2 linked regions of the Chitinimonas arctica genome follow. The protein of the gene in region 1 interacts with the protein of each later gene in a pairwise test. Links are inferred from orthologs where the notes say so. Each region holds a gene or a part of one and is shown on either strand. Other genes may lie near its edges.

Region 1 (9,772 bases):
GTTGGCCCAGCCGAACTTCGTCGCCCATGCGCCCATCGCGCAAATCGCCGAGATGGCCAGCGTGTCGCAGCCTACGGTCATCCGCTTTTGCCGCTCGGTCGGTTGCACCGGCCTGCAGGATTTCAAACTGCGCCTGACCCGCAGCCTGGTATCGGGCGTGCCCTACGTCCACAGCGCGGTGGAGATGAGCGACACCGCCCACGACCTGGCGGCCAAGCTGTTCGACAATACGGTTTCCAGCCTGATGCGCACCCGCAACGAGCTGAATCCGGATGCCATCGAGCAGGCCGTCGATATTTTGGCCAAGGCAAACCGGATCGAGTTCTATGGCCTGGGCAATAGCGGCATCATCGCGCAGGACGCGCAGCACAAGTTCTTCCGCCTGGGCGTACCTTGCATTTCCTATTCCGACCCGCATATACACGGCATGTCGGCCTCGCTGCTGCGCGCGGGCGATGCGGTGGTGGCGATTTCCAACTCCGGCCGTACCATAGACCTGATCCGCTCGGTCGAACTGGCGCGCGAGGCCGGCGCCCAGGTGATCGGCATTACCCATTCCAATTCGCCCCTGGCCAAGCGTTGCAATGTCACCCTGTACGCCGACACCCCGGAAGACCCGGACTTGTACTCGCCGATGATCACCCGCATCGTCCATCTGGTTATCATCGACATCTTGGCCGTGGGCGTGGCCCTGCGCCGCGGCCCGGAACTGATAGACCAGCTGGAAAAGATCAAGCGCAACCTCAAGGAACGCCGCGTGCGCGGCTACGAGGACCGCTGATCGCGCCGCAGGGTGCTTTTTCCGTCATGACGAATCAACCGTTAAGCGACAACCCAACCCGATGACCGCTCTCACCGCCCTCCCCGCCTGGCAGGACATGCTGACCGCCGCCGACCGGCTCGCCGATGTCGATATGCGCCAGGCCTTCCAGCACGACCCGGAGCGTGCCGCGCGCTACAGCCTGAGCGCCTGCGGCATGCTGCTCGATTACTCCAAGAACCGCATCGACGATGCCGCCTTGGCCGCCCTGTTCGAACTGGCCCGCGCCACCGGCGTGGAAGAACAGCGCGCCGCCATGTTCAGCGGCCAACGCATCAACGCCACCGAGGATAGGGCGGTATTGCATACCGCCTTGCGCGCACCGCGCGAAGCGGTGGTGGAACATGCCGGCGAGAACGTCGTTCCGGCCGTCCACGCGGTGCTGGACCGGCTGTCCGGCTTTGCCCAGTCGGTTCGCAACGGCGAGTGGCGCGGCTTCGATGGCCATGCCATCACCGATATCGTCAATATCGGCATCGGCGGCTCGGATCTCGGCCCCTTCATGGTTTGCGAAGCCTTGAAGGACTACACCGCACAGCATCTGCGCCTGCATTTCGTCTCGACCGTGGACGGTTGGCAATTGGCCAATGTGCTGGCCGGCCTGAACCCCGCCACCACGCTGTTTATCGTCGCCTCCAAGACCTTCACCACCCAGGAAACCCTGACCAACGCCCGCGCCGCGCGCGCCTGGCTGGTAGCTGCCGGTGGCGAGGATGCGGTGGCGCGGCATTTCGTCGCCGTTTCCACCAATACCGAGGCGGTCTGCCAGTTCGGCATCGATCCGGCCAATATGTTCGGCTTCTGGAACTGGGTCGGCGGCCGCTATTCGCTCTGGTCGGCCATCGGCCTGCCCATCCTGCTGGCCATCGGCGACATCCATTTCCGTGCCCTGCTGGATGGCGCGCATGCCATGGACCGGCATTTCGCCACGGCGCCGCTGCATGGCAATATGCCGGTGATACTGGCCATGCTGGGCGTGTACTACGTCAACGGCATGGGCGCCGCCAGCCACTTGATCTCGCCCTACAACCAGCCGCTGCATCGGCTGCCTGCCTATCTGCAGCAGCTGGACATGGAATCCAACGGCAAGACCGTGCGCCTGGACGGCGATGCGGTCGATTACCAGACCGGACCGATTATCTGGGGCGAGCCCGGCATCAATGCCCAGCACGCCTACTACCAGTTGCTGCATCAGGGCAGCCAACTGATCCCGGTCGACTTTATCGCCGCCTTGTCCAATCCGCGCAGCAGCGCCGAGCACCAAACCATCCTGCTGGCCAATTTCCTGGCCCAGACCGAAGCGTTGATGTGCGGCAAGGACGCCGCCACCGTGCGCGCCGAGCTGAGCGCCCAGGGCCTGGACGAGGCGGCCATTGCCGCCCTGTTGCCGCACAAGGTCTTCGCCGGTAACCGCCCCACCAATACCCTGCTGCTCGATGGGCTGGATCCGCATACCCTTGGCGGCCTGGTGGCGATGTACGAGCATAAGGTGTTTGTCCAGGGCGTGGTCTGGGGGGTGAACTCCTACGATCAATGGGGGGTGGAACTGGGTAAGCAGCTGGCCCGCGCCATCGAAGCCGAATTGCGCGGCACGGCGCCCGCAGGCCGGCATGACGCGTCCACCAGCCGGTTGATCGCCCACGTGCGTAGCGCATTGGGAACGTAATGTTGGTACCGCATCATGGCGGCCATCAGGGCCAGCCACGATGCGCGTGACGGGGCTTTACGCTATAAAGGCGAACTTGCCCCAGGGATAACACAATGGAGATAGGCATGCAGCACGCTCTTTCGTCGCGTTTGGGCCAGCTTGGCATCGGCTTGCTGATGACGGTTTCGGCGATGGCATACGATTCCAGCAAGCCGTGGTCGGAGACCGACGACTATGTGCGGCTCGATGCGGTCAATGCCGCCAACCAGCACCCCGTTACTTTCAGCGTGGAGCAACTACAGTCCCTGTTGACCCGCTTCTACAAGAAGGAAGCCGAGAAAGAGCCGGCCCCCTACTTCAGCGAAGACGAAGGCAAGCGCCTGGCCAACTGGCTGGTACCGCTGTTCGCCAAAGCCACCAAGGGCGACGATGTGCTGTTCGGCACCTCCTACCGCCCCGGCAATATGTTCTTTGTGCCCCGCTCGCTCAATGCCGGCCGTTTCTTCGTGGAAAACGGCCGCTTGCACCTGTTGATGGGTATGTGCGCCGAGCCGTTCGATATCAGCTACCAGCGCAGCTATGCCGGCGGCCGTGCCCTTAACCATGGCAGCCGCATCAAGCCGGTCAATGGCGCGGGCTGCGAACTGCTGGCGGGCAACGGCGTCGAACGGGTGAACAACCGGCCCGATTGGCTCAGCATGGATATCTCGGCGGCACTGGCCAGCAAGCCCGTGACCACCTTTGCGCCAGCGGCGGCGCCCACCACCTTCCAGCCGGCCGCAACGCCTGGCGTGCCGCCCGCGGCCGCGCCGGCGCCTCGGCCACCTGCCAGTGCGGCGGCCCCGGCACCCACCAGCCCAGCGGTGGCCGCCCCGATCAGCAAGATCGAGGAACGGTTATTGCTGCTCAAGCGTCTCAAGGATACCGGGCTGATCAATGCGGCCGAATACGAGCAGAAGCGCGCCGCGATCCTGAAGGAACTGTAGGACGAGGGGCGCCTACAGCGTCCCTGCCGTTGAACGCGGCAATAACAGAGGCCGGAAAGGCCCACAACACTCGCTCCACCCAAGCAGCAGAGACAACATTGGCAGCGCAAGCCCCTCACTACGCCGATCCCGCATCGGCCCGGTTTCTTGCCGCACGGCCGCCACCCGGCCGTGCGCGCCGACCTATCTCCAAACGCCCCGCTGCCGCCACCCCGCGGCACGGCTGCGTGCTGTCCCGCATTCATATAACGACAAACCCACAAGGTACCCAAGATGGCTGAGCAATTCGACGATCTCGATCCGCAGGAAACACGCGAGTGGCTGGATGCGCTCGATGGCGTGATCGAAACCGAAGGACCGGTGCGCGCGCACTATCTGATCGAGAAGCTGATCGAGGAAGCGTCCGAAAAAGGCGCCAATATTCCCTATAGCGCCAGCACGCAATATATCAACACCATCCCGGTCGAAGCCGAGCCGCCGTTCCCCGGCGACACCACCATCGAGCACAAGATCCGCGCCTATACCCGCTGGAACGCGATGGCCATGGTGGTGCGTGCCAACAAGCACACCAATGTGGGCGGCCATATCGCCTCGTTCGCCTCCGCCGCTACCCTGTACGACGTCGGTTTCAACCATTTCTGGCATGCCCCGAGCGAGCAGCACGGCGGCGACCTGATCTTCGTGCAGGGCCATGTGGCGACCGGCATCTATTCGCGTGCCTATCTGCTGGGCCGGCTCACCGAGGAGCAGCTGAACAGTTTCCGCCAGGAAGTAGGCGGCAAGGGCCTGTCCAGCTACCCGCACCCGTGGCTGATGCCGGATTTCTGGCAGTTCCCCACCGTATCGATGGGCCTGGGCCCGCTGATGGCGATCTACCAAGCCCGTTTCATGAAGTACCTGCAGGATCGCGGCTTTGCCAAGACCGAAGGCCGCAAGGTCTGGGCCTTCTGCGGCGACGGTGAAATGGACGAGCCGGAATCGCTGGGCGCCATCGGCATGGCCGGGCGCGAGCGGCTGGACAACCTGGTGTTCGTCATCAACTGCAATCTGCAACGCCTGGACGGCCCGGTGCGCGGCAACGGCAAGATCATCCAGGAACTGGAAGGCGAGTTCCGCGGTTCGGGCTGGAATGTGATCAAGCTGGTCTGGGGCACCAAGTGGGATGCCCTGTTCGCCCGCGACAAGAAGGGCCTGCTGGCCAAGCGCATGATGGAAGTGCTGGACGGCGAGTACCAGGTGATGAAGGCCCGCGACGGCGCCTATGTGCGCGAGCACTTCTTCAATACGCCTGAACTGAAGGCGATGGTGCAGGACTGGTCGGACAAGGATATCTGGGACCTGAATCGCGGCGGCCACGATCCGGCCAAGATCTACGCGGCCTTCAAGGCCGCCAGCGAATCGCAGGGCAAGCCCACGGTCATCCTGGCCAAGACGGTCAAGGGCTATGGCATGGGCTCGGCCGGCGAGGCGATGAATATCACCCACCAGCAGAAAAAGCTCGATATCGACTCGATCAAGCAGTTCCGCGACCGTTTCGGCATTCCGGTGCCGGACGACCAACTGGAAGCCGTGCCCTTCGTCAAATTCGAAGAAGGCTCGCCCGAGTTGGCCTATATGCGCGGCCATCGCCAGGCCCTGGGCGGCTACCTGCCGCAGCGCCGCAGCAAGGCCTATGCGCTGGAAATCCCGCCGCTGAGCGCTTTCGACGCCCTGCTGAAGGGTTCGGGCGAAGGCCGCGAATACTCCACCACCATGGCCTTTGTCCGCATGCTGACGCAATTGCTGAAGGACAAGCAGATCGGTCGCCATATCGTCCCCATCGTGCCGGACGAGTCGCGCACCTTCGGCATGGAAGGCCTGTTCCGCCAAGTCGGCATCTGGAACCAGGACGGCCAGAAGTATGTGCCGCAGGATGCCGACCAGCTGATGTTCTACAAGGAATCCAAGGAAGGCCAGATTCTGCAGGAAGGCATCAACGAAGCCGGCGCCATGTGCGACTGGATCGCCGCCGGTACCGCCTACAGCACCCACGGCGTGCCGATGATCCCGTTCTATATCTATTACTCGATGTTCGGCTTCCAGCGGGTCGGCGATCTGGCCTGGGCAGCCGGCGATATGCGCACGCGCGGCTTCCTGCTGGGCGGCACCGCCGGCCGGACCACCCTCAACGGCGAAGGCTTGCAACACGAGGACGGCCACTCCCACCTGATCTCGGCCACCATCCCGAACTGCATTTCCTACGACCCGACCTTCGGCTTCGAAGTGGCGGTCATCGTGCAGGACGGCATGCGCCGCATGTATGCCGACCAGGAAGATGTGTACTACTACCTTACCCTGATGAACGAGAACTACAACCACCCTGCCATGCCGGCCGGTGTGGAAGAAGGCATCGTCAAGGGCATGTACCGGCTCAAGGCCGGCGCTGCCGGTGACTTGCGCGTGCAGCTGATGGGCTCGGGCACCATCTTCAACGAAGTGATCGCCGCCGCCACGCTGCTGAGCGAGGATTGGGGCGTACAGGCCGATCTGTGGAGCTGCCCGAGCTTTACCGAGCTGGCCCGCGACGGCGTAGCGGTGGAACGCCACAATATGCTCAACCCGACCGCCGAGCCCCAACAAGCCTATGTGACCCAATGCCTGCAGGACAGCGAAGGTCCGGTAGTGGTGGCCACCGACTATATGCGCCTGTTCGCGGAGCAGATCCGGGCTTTCGTGCCTCGCCGCTACGTGGTGCTGGGCACCGACGGTTTCGGCCGCTCGGATACCCGCGAGCAACTGCGCGAGTTCTTCGAAGTGAACCGGCATTACGTGGTGATCGCCGCGCTGAAGGCCTTGGCCGATGACGGCAAGCTGCCGCGCGCCAAGGTGGCGGAAGCCATCGCCAAGTACGGCATAAACGCCGCCAAGCCGGCCCCCTGGACGGTATAAGGGGTTTGGGTCCGCGACGGCGCTGAACATACGCGCCGGCGCGCCCTCGCTGACGAGAAAAACACGGATAGGATGCGACGTATGAGCAAGCAGATAGAACTGAAAGTGCCCGATATCGGCGACTACAAGGGCGTCGATGTCATCGAGGTTTTCGTCAAGGTAGGCGATGTCATCCAGAAAGACGATTCGCTGATCAGCCTGGAAACCGACAAGGCCACCATGGAAGTACCGGCCAATACCGGCGGGGTGGTCACCGAAGTACGGATCAAGATCGGCGACAAGGTCTCGGAAGGCAGCGTCCTGATCGTGCTGGACACCGATGCAGCCGGAACCGCCGTGGCCAGCCCTGCCGCGCCCGCGCCTGTCGCTGCGCCGGCCCCGGCGCCCGTGTCGGCGCCCGCACCCGCACCGCAATCGGCCGGATCCGCCGCGCCCGTCAGTATCGAGGTCAAGGTACCGGATATCGGCGATTACCAATCGGTCGATGTCATCGAAGTCCTGGTCAAGGTCGGCGACCAGGTCGGCAAGGACGATTCCCTGCTGACGCTGGAAACCGACAAGGCCACCATGGAAATCCCGGCCCCGCAAGCCGGCGTGGTGCAAAGCGTGGCGCTCAAGGTCGGCGATAAGGTGTCGGAAGGCAGTTTGGTGCTGACCTTGCTGGCAAGCGGCGCCGCTTCGGCCGCGCCCACCCCGGCACCGGCCCCTCAGCCTGCTCCTGCCGCGCCAGCACCTGTCCCTGCCGCCGCACCGTCGGCCGTGGCGCCCGCTCCGGCAGCCGCGGTTGCCGCTGCCGTCGATGAATCAGGCTTCCAGACCGCCCATGCCAGTCCCTCGGTCCGCAAGTTCGCCCGTGAACTCGGTGCCGATCTGGCCCGTATCAAGGGCAGCGGTCCCAAGGGCCGGGTCGTGCAAAGCGATATCCAGGCTTATGTGAAGGGCGTGCTGAGTGGCGCCACCCAAGCCGTGGCCAGTGCCCCCGCCGGCCAGGGCGGCGGTGCCGGCCTCGATCTGCTGCCATGGCCCAAGGTCGATTTCGCCAAGTTCGGTCCGGTGGAAAGCAAGCCGCTTAGCCGTATCAAGAAGCTGTCCGGCGCCAATCTGCATCGCAACTGGGTGATGATTCCGCATGTCACCCAGTTCGACGAGGCCGATATCACCGAGATGGAAGCCTTCCGCAAGCAGATGGGCGACGAGCTGAAAAAGCAGGATCTGAAGATCACCCCGCTGGCCTTCATCATCAAGGCCGTGGTGGCCGCCTTGAAGAAATTCCCCGACTTCAATGCCTCGCTGGATGGCGAAAACCTGGTGCTGAAGCAGTACTTCCATATCGGCTTCGCCGCCGATACGCCGAATGGCCTGGTCGTGCCGGTCATTCGCGACGCCGACCGCAAGTCCTTGCTGGAACTGGCCAGCGAGACCGGTGCACTGGCCGCCAAGGCCAGGGACGGTAAGCTGCTGCCGGCTGAAATGCAGGGTGGCTGCTTCTCGATCTCCTCGCTGGGTGGCGTCGGCGGTACTGCCTTCACCCCCATCGTCAATGCGCCGGAAGTGGCTATCCTGGGCGTCTCCAAGTCGTCCATCAAGCCGGTCTGGAACGGCAGCGAGTTCGCGCCACGGCTGATGCTGCCGCTGTCGCTTTCGTATGACCACCGCGTTATCGACGGTGCTTCGGCCGCGCGCTTCACCAGTTATCTTTCCCAAGTGCTCGGCGACATCCGCCGGCTGATGCTGTAAGGAGCCGCCATGAGCATGCAGGATCTGAAAGTACCCGATATCGGCGACTACAAGGACGTCGATGTCATCGAAGTGTTTATCAAGCCGGGCGACACCGTAGCCAAGGAAGACGCCCTGCTTAGCCTGGAGACCGACAAGGCCACCATGGAAGTGCCGGCCAGCAGCGCCGGTGTGGTGCGGGAAGTGCTGGTCAAGGTTGGCGACAAGATCTCGCAGGGTACCGTGATCGCACGGCTGGAGACGGCAGAGGCTACGGCAGAGGGAGCCGCAGCAGCGCCGACGCCCGCCCCTGTTGCCGCGCCCTCGCCTACCCCGGCGGCGCAGCACGTCGGCAGCGCCGATGCGGAATATGATCTGCTGGTCCTGGGCGCCGGTCCCGGCGGTTATTCCGCGGCCTTCCGCGCCGCCGACCTGGGTCTCAAGGTGGTGCTGGTCGAACGCTACGCCACCCTGGGCGGCGTCTGCCTCAACGTGGGGTGTATTCCCTCCAAGGCCTTGCTGCACAACGCTGCAGTGATCGACGAAGTCCGGCACCTGGCAGCCAATGGCATCAAGTATCCCGAACCGGAAATCGACCTGGCCGCCCTGCGCGGCTACAAGGACAAGGTCATCGGCAAGCTGACCACGGGTCTGAGCGGCATGGCCAAAGCCCGCAAAGTGGCCACCGTGCGCGGTCTGGGACGCTTTATCGACCCCCACCATGTGGAAGTCGAGCTGACCCAGGGCAATGGCCAGGACAAGACCGGCGAAAAGCAGGTCATCAAGTTCAAGCAAGCCATCATCGCGGCCGGCTCACGGGTGGTGAAACTGCCTTTCATCCCTGAAGACCCGCGCATTGTCGACAGCACCGGTGCACTGGAACTACGCGACGTGCCGGAACGGATGCTGGTGATCGGCGGCGGCATCATCGGCCTGGAAATGGGCACGGTCTATTCCACCCTGGGCGCCCGCCTGGACGTGGTCGAAATGATGGATGGGCTGATGCAGGGCGCCGACCGCGACCTGGTCCGGGTCTGGCAGAAGATGAATGCCCCCCGCTTCGACAATATCATGCTCAATACCCGCACCGTGGCGGTCGAGGCAAAGCCGGACGGCATCTATGTCCGATTCGAAGGCGCGCAGGCGCCGGCCGAGCCGCAGCGCTACGATCTGGTCCTGGTCGCTGCCGGACGGGCGCCGAACGGTAATCTGATCGGCGCGGAAAATGCCGGCGTGCAGGTAAGCGAGCGTGGCTTTATCGCGGTGGACAAGCAGATGCGCACCAATGTGCCGCATATCTTCGCCATCGGCGACCTGGTCGGCCAGCCCATGCTGGCCCACAAGGCCGTGCACGAAGGCCATGTCGCCGCCGAAGTAGCGGCCGGCCACAAGGCCTACTTCGATGCGCGGGTCATCCCCGGCGTGGCTTACACCGATCCGGAAGTGGCCTGGGTTGGCGTCACCGAGGATGAAGCCAGGAAGAACGGCATCAAGATCGAAAAATCGGTCTTCCCTTGGGCTGCCTCCGGCCGCGCCATTGCCAATGGGCGCGATGAAGGCTTTACCAAGCTGATCTTCGATGCCGACACCCACCGGCTGATCGGCGGCGCCATTGTCGGCACCCACGCCGGCGATATGTTGGGCGAAATCTGCCTGGCCATCGAGATGGGCTGC
Region 2 (9,272 bases), 2.2 Mb from region 1 along the record:
CTGGTAGGCGACGATCCCGCCTCGGCCGTTTATGTCAGAAACAAGAAAAAAGCCTGCGAAAGCGCCGGTATCCGCTCGCTGTCCTACGAATTTCCGGCCAGCCTGAGCGAAGACGCGCTACTGGACCTGGTCCGCAGCCTGAACGAAGACCCGGCGGTGGACGGTATCCTGGTGCAGTTGCCGCTGCCCAGCCATATGAACGCGGAGCGGGTGATCGAAACCATCAACCCATTGAAGGACGTGGACGGCTTCCATCCTTACAACTTCGGCCGCCTTGCCCTGAAGATGCCCTTGCTGCGTCCCTGCACGCCGCATGGCGTGATGGTGATGCTGGAAAAAACCGGCGTGGACCTGGTGGGCAAGGATGCCGTGGTGATCGGTGCTTCCAATATCGTCGGCCGGCCGGCCGCGCTGGAACTGTTGCTGGCGCGGGCGACCGTGACCATTTGCCATAGCCGCACCCGTGACCTGGCCGACAAGGTGCGCGCAGCCGATGTGGTGGTGGCGGGCGTCGGCATCCCCAACTTTGTCCAGGGCGACTGGATCAAGCCAGGCGCCATCGTGATCGACGTGGGCATCAACCGCCAGGCGGACGGCAAGCTGTGCGGCGATGTGCAATTCGATATCGCACGCACGCGCGCCAGCTGGATCACGCCCGTCCCGGGTGGCGTGGGCCCGATGACCATCGCCATGCTGATGCGCAATACCTTCGACGCCAGCGTCAACCTGAACCCCTGAATCGAGCCGCCCATGCTTTACCCCCTGCTGCGCCCCTTGCTGTTCGCCCTTGAACCCGAAACGGCCCACAAATTCACCTTCGCCGGCCTGGAAGCCCTGCATGCGCTGGGCTTCGCCCGTGTGATCGGCAGCCGTGAGGAAGATCTGCCCGTGAGCTGCATGGGGCTGAATTTCCCCAACCCGGTCGGCCTGGGCGCCGGCCTGGACAAGAATGGCGAACATATCGACGCACTGGCCGATCTCGGCTTCGGCTTTATCGAAATCGGTACCGTCACGCCACGCCCGCAGCCCGGCAATCCGCAACCACGCCTGTTCCGCCTGCCGGCGGCCGAGGGCATCATCAATCGGATGGGCTTCAACAATGGCGGGCTGGATGCGCTGGTAAAGAATGTCGAGTCGGCCCAGTACCGTGGCATCCTCGGCATCAATATCGGCAAGAATTTCGATACGCCTATCGAACAGGCCAATGATGATTACCTGCGCTGCCTGACCCGGGTCTATCCCTACGCCAGTTATGTAACCGTCAATATTTCCTCGCCGAATACCAAGAACCTGCGGCAACTGCAGCAGAGCGACGAGCTGGAGAGGCTGTTGGCCGCATTGAAGGAGGAGCAGACCCGCCTGGCCGGCGAGCACGGCCGCTATGTGCCGATGGCGCTCAAGATCGCCCCGGACCTGGAGAGCGAGCAGATCAGCGAGATTGCCCGGCTATTGATCGAGTATCGGTTCGATGGCGTTATCGCCACCAATACCACCCTGTCGCGCGTCGGCGTGGAACATATCCAGCATGGCAAGGAAACCGGCGGACTTTCCGGCACCCCCGTGCGCGCCAAATCGCTGACCGTGGTCCGTGCCCTGGCGCAGGCACTGGGCGGACAGGTCCCCATCATCGGTGTAGGCGGCATTCTCGAAGGCCAGCACGCCGCCGAGAAAATCGAAGCCGGCGCCTCGCTGGTCCAGGTCTATAGCGGCCTGATCTATCGCGGCACCGCCCTGATCGGCGAATCCGTCCATGCCATTCGCGAGTTGCAGCGGTAGGGACACTGACCATGAACCACTCGCTCGCCGACCGCCTCGACGCCATCCTGCCGCAAACCCAGTGCACGCAATGCGGCTATCCCGATTGCCGCCGCTATGCCGAGGCGATCGCGGACGGCGAGGCCGGGATAGACCAGTGCCCCCCGGGGGGCGAAGCCGGCATCGCCGGACTGGCCGCCCTGACCGGCAAGCCGGTGATTCCACTGAACCCGGCGCACGGCGCCACCAAGCCGTTTGCGTTGGCCTTGATCGACGAGACCCATTGCATAGGCTGCACCCTGTGCATCCAGGCCTGCCCGGTGGACGCCATCCTCGGCGCGGTCAAGCAGATGCATACCGTTATCGCGGCCGAGTGTACCGGCTGCGAGTTATGCATCGCCCCCTGCCCGGTCGACTGCATCAGCATGGTGCCGGCCAGCCGCCCAGCCGCGGCAAGCGTCCGGCTTGTCCAAGCCGATCACTGGCGCCAACGCCATATCCAGCGCCAGGCCCGTACCGAACGCGAGCGACAGGAGCGGGTTTCCCGGCTGAAATCCAAGGCGCTGGCGAAGCGGGATGACCCGCACTTTGCCGCCCCGGAGAAACAGGCCAGAATTACCGCCGCGCTGGCCGAACGCGTACCCGCGCTTCAGCCACCGGCAGCGGCACCGGACGAGGCGGCCGCCGCCCGCCGTGCCAAATTGGACAGCATCATGGCCCGCGCCGCCGAGCGGCTGGCCCAACCTCTCGCTAGCAAAGGCAAATAAGCATGAATCTCGCTAAACTAGGCTATGTCGTCGGAGCCTTCCTGTTTATCCTTTTGATACAGGCAGGCCTCTTTTCCATGGCCATGATGTTGCTGGGTGCAGCCGTGTTATGGGGTGCCTGGCGTATTTGGTGCTTCGTGGCCGAAGCCCGCGAACGCGAAGCACGCCAATGGCAAGTGGACGAAACCTTGCTGGTTCCAAAAAAAAAGCCCAGTCGCCCTTCGCGATAGCGAGAAGCCCGACTGTGTGATATCCCGCACTGCGCCAGCGCCGTGCCTCGTGAGCCATCATGAAACTCAATACCCGCTTGCATAGCCGTATCCGCTTCAAGACTTGGGTCAAGGTCATCCCCCAGCAGGGGCCGGGATTGCTCAGCAATATCGAGGATATCTCCACATCGGGCCTGGGTATCGAGCATGACCGCGTGATACAGACCGAGGTGGACTGCCATGTCTACTTCATGCTGCCGCTGAACGGCCGTGAAAATATCGTACAGGCCCGTTGCCGTATCGCCTCTTGCCGGCCGGCCGAACTGGCCGGACGTTTCCATATCGGCCTGGCCTTTCTCGATTTCGTCTCGGAACCCCGCAGTACCGCGGAACTGATCGAATCCTTCATCCGTCATGTCGAGCAGACCGCCGGCTAGCCAGAGACCCCATCTTGAACAAAGACAGTCGCCGCGAATTCTTCGAACGCCTGCGCGCCCACAATCCCGAACCGCGTACCGAACTGGAATACAGCAGCCCCTTCGAACTGCTGGTTGCCGTCGTACTGTCCGCCCAAGCCACCGACGTGGGCGTCAATAAGGCCACCCGCAAGCTTTACCCGATCGCCAATACGCCCTCGGCGATCTATGCCTTGGGCCAAGCCGGACTCGAAAGCCATATCGCTACCATCGGCCTGTTCCGCAGCAAGGCCAAGCACGTGATCGAGCTGTGCCGCATGTTGCTGGAAGAGCATGACGGCCAGGTCCCCGCCGATCGCGCTGCCCTGGAAGCGTTGCCCGGAGTGGGCCGCAAAACCGCCAATGTCGTGTTGAATACGGCCTTCGGCCAGCCCACCATGGCGGTCGATACCCATATCTTCCGGGTGGCCAACCGCACCGGGCTGGCGCCGGGCAAGGATGTACGGGCGGTCGAGGACAAACTGATGAAGGTGATCCCACGCGAATTCCTGCTGGATGCCCACCATTGGCTGATCCTCCATGGCCGCTACGTGTGCAAGGCACGCAAACCGGAGTGCATGCGCTGTATCGTGAATGATTTGTGTGATTACAAGGCTAAGGCGATATGACACCTGCCATCGATGCCCAGGGCTGGCTGAGTGGTGCGAGGCGCATCGTCTCGCCCAATTGCGATGAACGACCCGAGGGCAGCGTGGTCGACATGGTGGTGATCCACTCGATCTCCCTACCGCCGGGCCGCTTCGGCGGCGACGGGGTGGAGCGGCTGTTCACCAATCGCTGCGACCCGGCGGCGGACCCTTGCTTCGAGGAGTTGCAGCATATGCGCGTCTCGGCCCATTTCTTTATCCGCCGTGACGGCGAACTGGTCCAGTTCGTACCTTGCCGGCAGCGCGCATGGCACGCCGGCGTGTCGCGCTGGCAAGGGCGTGAACGCTGCAATGATTTTTCCATTGGCATCGAACTGGAGGGCGGGGATGACTGGCCTTATGAAGCGGCTCAGTACCGGAGCCTTAAACTGATACTGGCGCAGCTGGCGCAGCACTTTCCCATCCGGCACCTGCTTGGCCACTGCCATATCGCACCGGAGCGCAAAACCGATCCCGGTCCGTTCTTCGACTGGGAAGCCGTGGGTGGCGCGCCGACCGTCTGATTTTGCTGCATTGCAGCATGAAGCGATTCCCTGTTGGGTAGCGCAGGCTTATAATCCGCCGCCACTCCCCTCTGGTTCTAAATAGAAAGTGTCGCCATGAGCGTCCAAAACGACCAGCAAGACCCGAAAAAACTCGCCCTCACCACCTTGGCCGCGCTGGGTGTGGTGTACGGCGACATCGGTACCAGCCCGCTCTATGCCATGGCGGAATGCTTCGACGCCAAGCACGGCCTGCAGGCCACGCCGGGCAATGTCCTGGGCATCCTTTCGCTGATTACCTGGGCATTATTGTTCATCGTGTCCTTCAAGTACGTTTTCTTCATGTTGCGCGCGGACAACAACGGCGAAGGCGGCATTCTGGCCTTGATGGCCCTGGCGCTGCGCAATACCCAGCGCAAGCGCGGCCAGTTTTCCATTTTTATCCTGCTGGGCATCGCCGGCGCGGCGCTGTTCTACGGTGACGGCATCATCACCCCCGCAGTATCGGTATTGGGCGCCATGGAGGGGTTGAAGGTGCTCAACCCGGCGTTGGAGCGCTATATCGTGCCGCTTTCCGTGGTCATCATCGTGGCCTTGTTCGCGGTGCAACGGCACGGCACGGGCAGGGTGGGCCGCTTTTTCGGTCCCATCATGGTGCTGTGGTTCCTGTCGCTGGGTATTTTGGGCATAGGCGGCATCCTGCATGACCCCTCGGTACTGCGCGCCCTATGGCCCGGCTATGCGCTGGACTTCTTCCTGGCTCAGCCCCTACCGGCTTTTCTCTCGCTGGGTGCCGTGGTTCTTGCGGTAACCGGCGCCGAAGCCATTTATGCCGATATGGGCCACTTCGGTCGAAAACCCATTCAGATCGGCTGGTTCGGCCTGGCACTGCCAGGTTTGCTGCTCAATTATTTCGGCCAGGGAGCATTGATCCTGCACGACCCTAGCGCCGCTTCCCATCCGTTCTTCCTGCTGGCGCCCGAACCCTTGGTGCTGCCGCTGGTGATCCTGTCCGCCGCTGCGGCCGTCATCGCCTCGCAGGCTTTGATCTCCGGGGTATTTTCGATTACCCGCCAGGCTACCCAGCTCGGTTATATGCCGCGCATGGACATCATCCACACTTCCGACGACGAGATCGGCCAGATCTATATTCCCGGCATCAACTGGACCATGTGCATCGCCGTACTGCTGCTGGTGGTGGCTTTCCGCTCCTCCAGCAATCTGGCGGCTGCTTATGGCTTCGCCATCTGCGGCATCATGATGATGACCACGCTGTGCGCCTTCGTGGCGCTTAAACGCAGCGACAACCCGCGCCGCAACCTGGCCATCCGTAGCCTGCTCAGCTGTTTCCTGGTGGTGGATATCGCGCTGCTGGCCGCGAATATCCCCAAGATTCCCGACGGCGGCTGGTTCCCCGTCGCCATCGGCCTGATCATGCTGGGGATGATGTTCACCTGGAAGCGGGGACGCCGCCAGCTTTTCCACCGCATCCATGACGGCGAACTGCCGCTGTCCATGTTCGTCCAGTCCATCGAAGCGAATCCGCCTCACCGGGTGGAAGGCTGCGCGATCTTCATGACCGGTAGCGCCGACAGCACGCCGCACGCTCTCCTGCATAACCTCAAGCACAATAAGGTGCTGCATGAGCAGGTGATCTTCATGACCATCCAGTCCACCGATATCCCCAGGGTGCCGGAAAAGCAGAAGCTGAAGGTCACCCGCCTGTCCGACTCGTTCTGGCAGATCATCGCCACCTATGGCTTTACCGAGGATCCCTCGGTCCCCAACATCCTGCGCCTGGCCGAGCGCGACCACGGGGTTGTGTGCGACGAAATGACGACCTCCTACTTCCTGTCGCGGGAGACCATCATCTGCGACCGCCAGCCCGCCAAGGCCTACGAAATGCACTGGGTGCAGCTCAAGCTGTTTACCTGGATGCAGCGCAATGCCCAGCGCCCCACCGATTTCTTCCGCATTCCACCCAACCGCGTGGTGGAAATGGGTACGCAGGTGGAAATGTAAGGCCCGATACGCAAAACGCCCCGGCAAGCTGTGGCGGCCGGGGCGTTTTGCGGGAACAAGCGACTTAAGCCAGTAAGGTCAGCAACTTGTCGAAAGCATCGTCAAACAGCTTCAAGCCATCGACCTGCAACTGCTCGGCAGCACCATCCAGCGAAATACCCAGCGCCGCCAGCCGAGCCAGCGCGCTTTGCGCGTCGGCCAAACCTTCCAGCAGGCGCGGCTTGGCCGAACCTTCCGACCGGAATGCTGCCAGGGTGGCGTCCGGCAGGGTATTGACGGTCTCGGCGCCGATCAGCTCATCGACATACATCACGGCCGAATAAGCGGGATTCTTGGTGCCGGTACTGGCCCACAGCAGACGCTGGATATTCGCGCCGGCGGCACGCAGGTCGGCGCACTCGGGGCCGTTCCAGCGATCCATCCAGCGCGCATAAGCCTGCCGCGCCACGGCAATGGCCGCCTTGCCCTTGAGCGCCGAGGCCTCGCCGCCCATGGTATCGAGCTTGCCGTCCACCCATACGTCGACGCGCGACAGGAACAGGCTGGCCACCGAACGGACAGCGCGCAAGTCGCCACCCGCCGCCAAGCGCTGGCGCAGGCCGCCCACATAGGCATCGAACACCGCATCGCAATGACGCTGGCCGAACATCAAGGTCACATTCACATTGATACCGGCCGCAATGGCGGCACTAAAGGCGGGCAGGCTCTCGGCGGTGGCCGGGATCTTGATCATGGCATTGGGCCGGCCGATATCGTTCCACAGCCGCTGTGCCGCCGCGAGCGTACCGGCGGTATCGCGCGCCAGGTAAGGGGACACTTCGAGGCTCACATAACCATCGAGGCCGGCGGATTCGCGGTAAGCCGGGGCGAACAGGTCGCACGCCGCTTGCACATCCGGCACGGCCAGCGCTTCGAAGCGTTGCTCGGTACTGAGCGGCAGCGTCTTGAGGCGAGCCAGATCGGCGCCATAGCCGGCACCACTGGAAATCGATTTCTGGAAAATGGCGGGGTTGGAGGTCAAACCGGCCAGGCCATCCTCGGCGATCAGCTGTTGCAGGGGGCCTGCCAGCAATTCGCGCGATAGATTATCGAGCCAGATTCGTTGGCCCAGCGGCCGGACTTGAAGCAATGGATTCATGGTGGGCTTTGCATGGCATTGACGGGGGCGACCATGTTAACGTGAACCGAAGCCGATTTGTCCCTCCCATACGCGTCGAAATCGCCAATCTCTTTCTTACGCATGCTGACCACACTCTCTGTCGCAAACTACCGCTCCGCCAAGCAACTCACCCTGCCGCTGGCCAGGCTCAATGTGATTACCGGCGCCAATGGCAGCGGTAAATCCAATGTATATCGCGCCCTGCGCCTGCTGGCCGAGACCGCCCAGGGTGGCGTGATCAATGCCCTGGCCCGCGAAGGCGGTCTGGGCTCCACTTTCTGGGCCGGGCCGGAGCGCTTGTCCGCAGCGGTACGCCGGGGTGAACTGCCGGTCCAGGGCGGACCACGCAGTAGTCCGATGCGATTGCGGCTAGGGTTTGCCGGCGAGGACTACGGCTATGCCATCGCTCTCGGTTTGCCTATCCCGGACGAAACCGCCTTTCGCCTTGATCCCGAGATCAAACACGAAGCAATCTGGGCCGGTAGCTATTGCCGCCCGGCCAGCTTGCTGGTGGAACGGACCGGCGCGGTCGTCCGCCTGCGCGCCGACAAGCGCTGGGAGGTGGCAAGCCAGCATCTACCGTTGCACGACAGTCTCTTCAGCGAGTTGGGCAGCCTGCGCGGCAGCCCGGAAATACTGCAGGTCCGCGAAGCCATCCGTAGCTGGCGCTTTTACGATCACTTCCGCACCGATAGCGACGCGCCGGCCCGGCAGCCACAACTCGGTACCCGCACACCCGTACTACACCATGACGGCCGCGACCTGGCGGCCGCCCTGCAGACCATCCGCGAGATCGGCGACGGCGCAGCACTGGATGCGGCCATCAGCGACGCCTTTCCCGGCTCCCACCTCGGCATCGATTTCCAGTCGGGCAGTCGATTCGCCCTCTTGTTTCACCAGCATGGGCTATTGCGCCCGCTCTCCGGCGCCGAGCTGTCGGATGGCACGCTACGCTACCTGCTTTTGACGGCAGCCCTGCTGACACCTCGCCCCCCAACCCTGATGGTGCTCAACGAGCCGGAAACCAGCCTGCATCCCGATCTTTTGCCGGCCTTGGCCCGTCTGATCATTGCCTGCTCGGCCCACACGCAGATCTGGGTCGTCTCCCATGCCAGCCGCCTGATCGCCGCCCTGGAACAGGCGCGCGATTGCAATCGCATCGTCCTGGACAAGGACTTCGGCGAAACGCTGGTGGTCGGCCAAGGCCGGCTGGACGAACCATCCTGGCACTGGCCGGACTAAAGACCGTTGTAAAAAAGGACTGAGTTGGGCATTGCCAACTGACCGCCCATCCCGCGCGGCGGGGTTTGCCGCATTCGCCATGATCGAACCTTGTCAATCCAGGAGAGAAAATGATGCTGCCCGCAATGACTTCTTTATCCCGTACATCCACACCGAACCGGGCAGTACAAGAGGAGGCCCTTGCCGATCAAGCAGTGCATCAATCGATTCAACGTGTAGCGGACAATGATCCGATGCTGGCAATGCTGGTTCCGAGCTTTAAAAAAATCGGCGACAGCGGCGCACAAGCGCGGGCTCGTGACCAGCAAGCCGCGCAATCCCCATCCCGAACGTCGGCCCCGTGCGAAAGCCTGGAGCGCTATGAACTATCCATCCAGGGTAGCAATGACGCCCTGCACGACAAGCTCACCGGCCTGGCCAACCGGACCTTGCTTACCGAATTGCTCGGATCCGCCCTGGGTCGCGCCAACCTTGACAGCCATTATCTGTGCGCGGTGCTCAGCCTGAACCTGG

What was found.
Region 2: the proteins of aceE (region 1) and nth interact in binary tests that used the Escherichia coli proteins (3 or more experiments, as listed by UniProt). The link is inferred for Chitinimonas arctica from one-to-one orthologs.

What each region holds. Positions count from the first base shown.
Region 1 is NZ_CP041730.1:5,161,913-5,171,684, forward strand. The notes cover bases 3,354-6,582. They hold aceE (pyruvate dehydrogenase (acetyl-transferring), homodimeric type), read left to right. Parts: upstream 3,354-3,727; coding sequence 3,728-6,382; downstream 6,383-6,582. Other genes in these bases: FNU76_RS23410 (hypothetical protein), read left to right, coding at 3,354-3,454; aceF (dihydrolipoyllysine-residue acetyltransferase), read left to right, coding at 6,464-6,582. Outside these bases: transcriptional regulator HexR, read left to right, coding at 1-781; pgi (glucose-6-phosphate isomerase), read left to right, coding at 843-2,486; more of FNU76_RS23410, read left to right, coding at 2,594-3,353; more of aceF, read left to right, coding at 6,583-8,119; lpdA (dihydrolipoyl dehydrogenase), read left to right, coding at 8,129-9,772. UniProt on the Escherichia coli protein: Component of the pyruvate dehydrogenase (PDH) complex, that catalyzes the overall conversion of pyruvate to acetyl-CoA and CO(2).
Region 2 is NZ_CP041730.1:2,976,404-2,985,675, reverse strand. Bases 2,270-4,998 are described here. They hold nth (endonuclease III), read left to right. Parts: upstream 2,270-3,182; coding sequence 3,183-3,815; downstream 3,816-4,998. Other genes in these bases: FNU76_RS13395 (potassium transporter Kup), read left to right, coding at 4,454-4,998; ampD (1,6-anhydro-N-acetylmuramyl-L-alanine amidase AmpD), read left to right, coding at 3,812-4,357; FNU76_RS13410 (PilZ domain-containing protein), read left to right, coding at 2,812-3,168; FNU76_RS13415 (hypothetical protein), read left to right, coding at 2,525-2,752; rsxB (electron transport complex subunit RsxB), read left to right, coding at 2,270-2,522. Also shown: bifunctional methylenetetrahydrofolate dehydrogenase/methenyltetrahydrofolate cyclohydrolase FolD, read left to right, coding at 1-738; FNU76_RS13425 (quinone-dependent dihydroorotate dehydrogenase), read left to right, coding at 751-1,776; more of rsxB, read left to right, coding at 1,788-2,269; more of FNU76_RS13395, read left to right, coding at 4,999-6,358; tal (transaldolase), read right to left, coding at 6,423-7,496; FNU76_RS13385 (AAA family ATPase), read left to right, coding at 7,599-8,759; FNU76_RS13380 (putative bifunctional diguanylate cyclase/phosphodiesterase), read left to right, coding at 9,002-9,272. UniProt on the Escherichia coli protein: DNA repair enzyme that has both DNA N-glycosylase activity and AP-lyase activity. The DNA N-glycosylase activity releases various damaged pyrimidines from DNA by cleaving the N-glycosidic bond, leaving an AP (apurinic/apyrimidinic) site.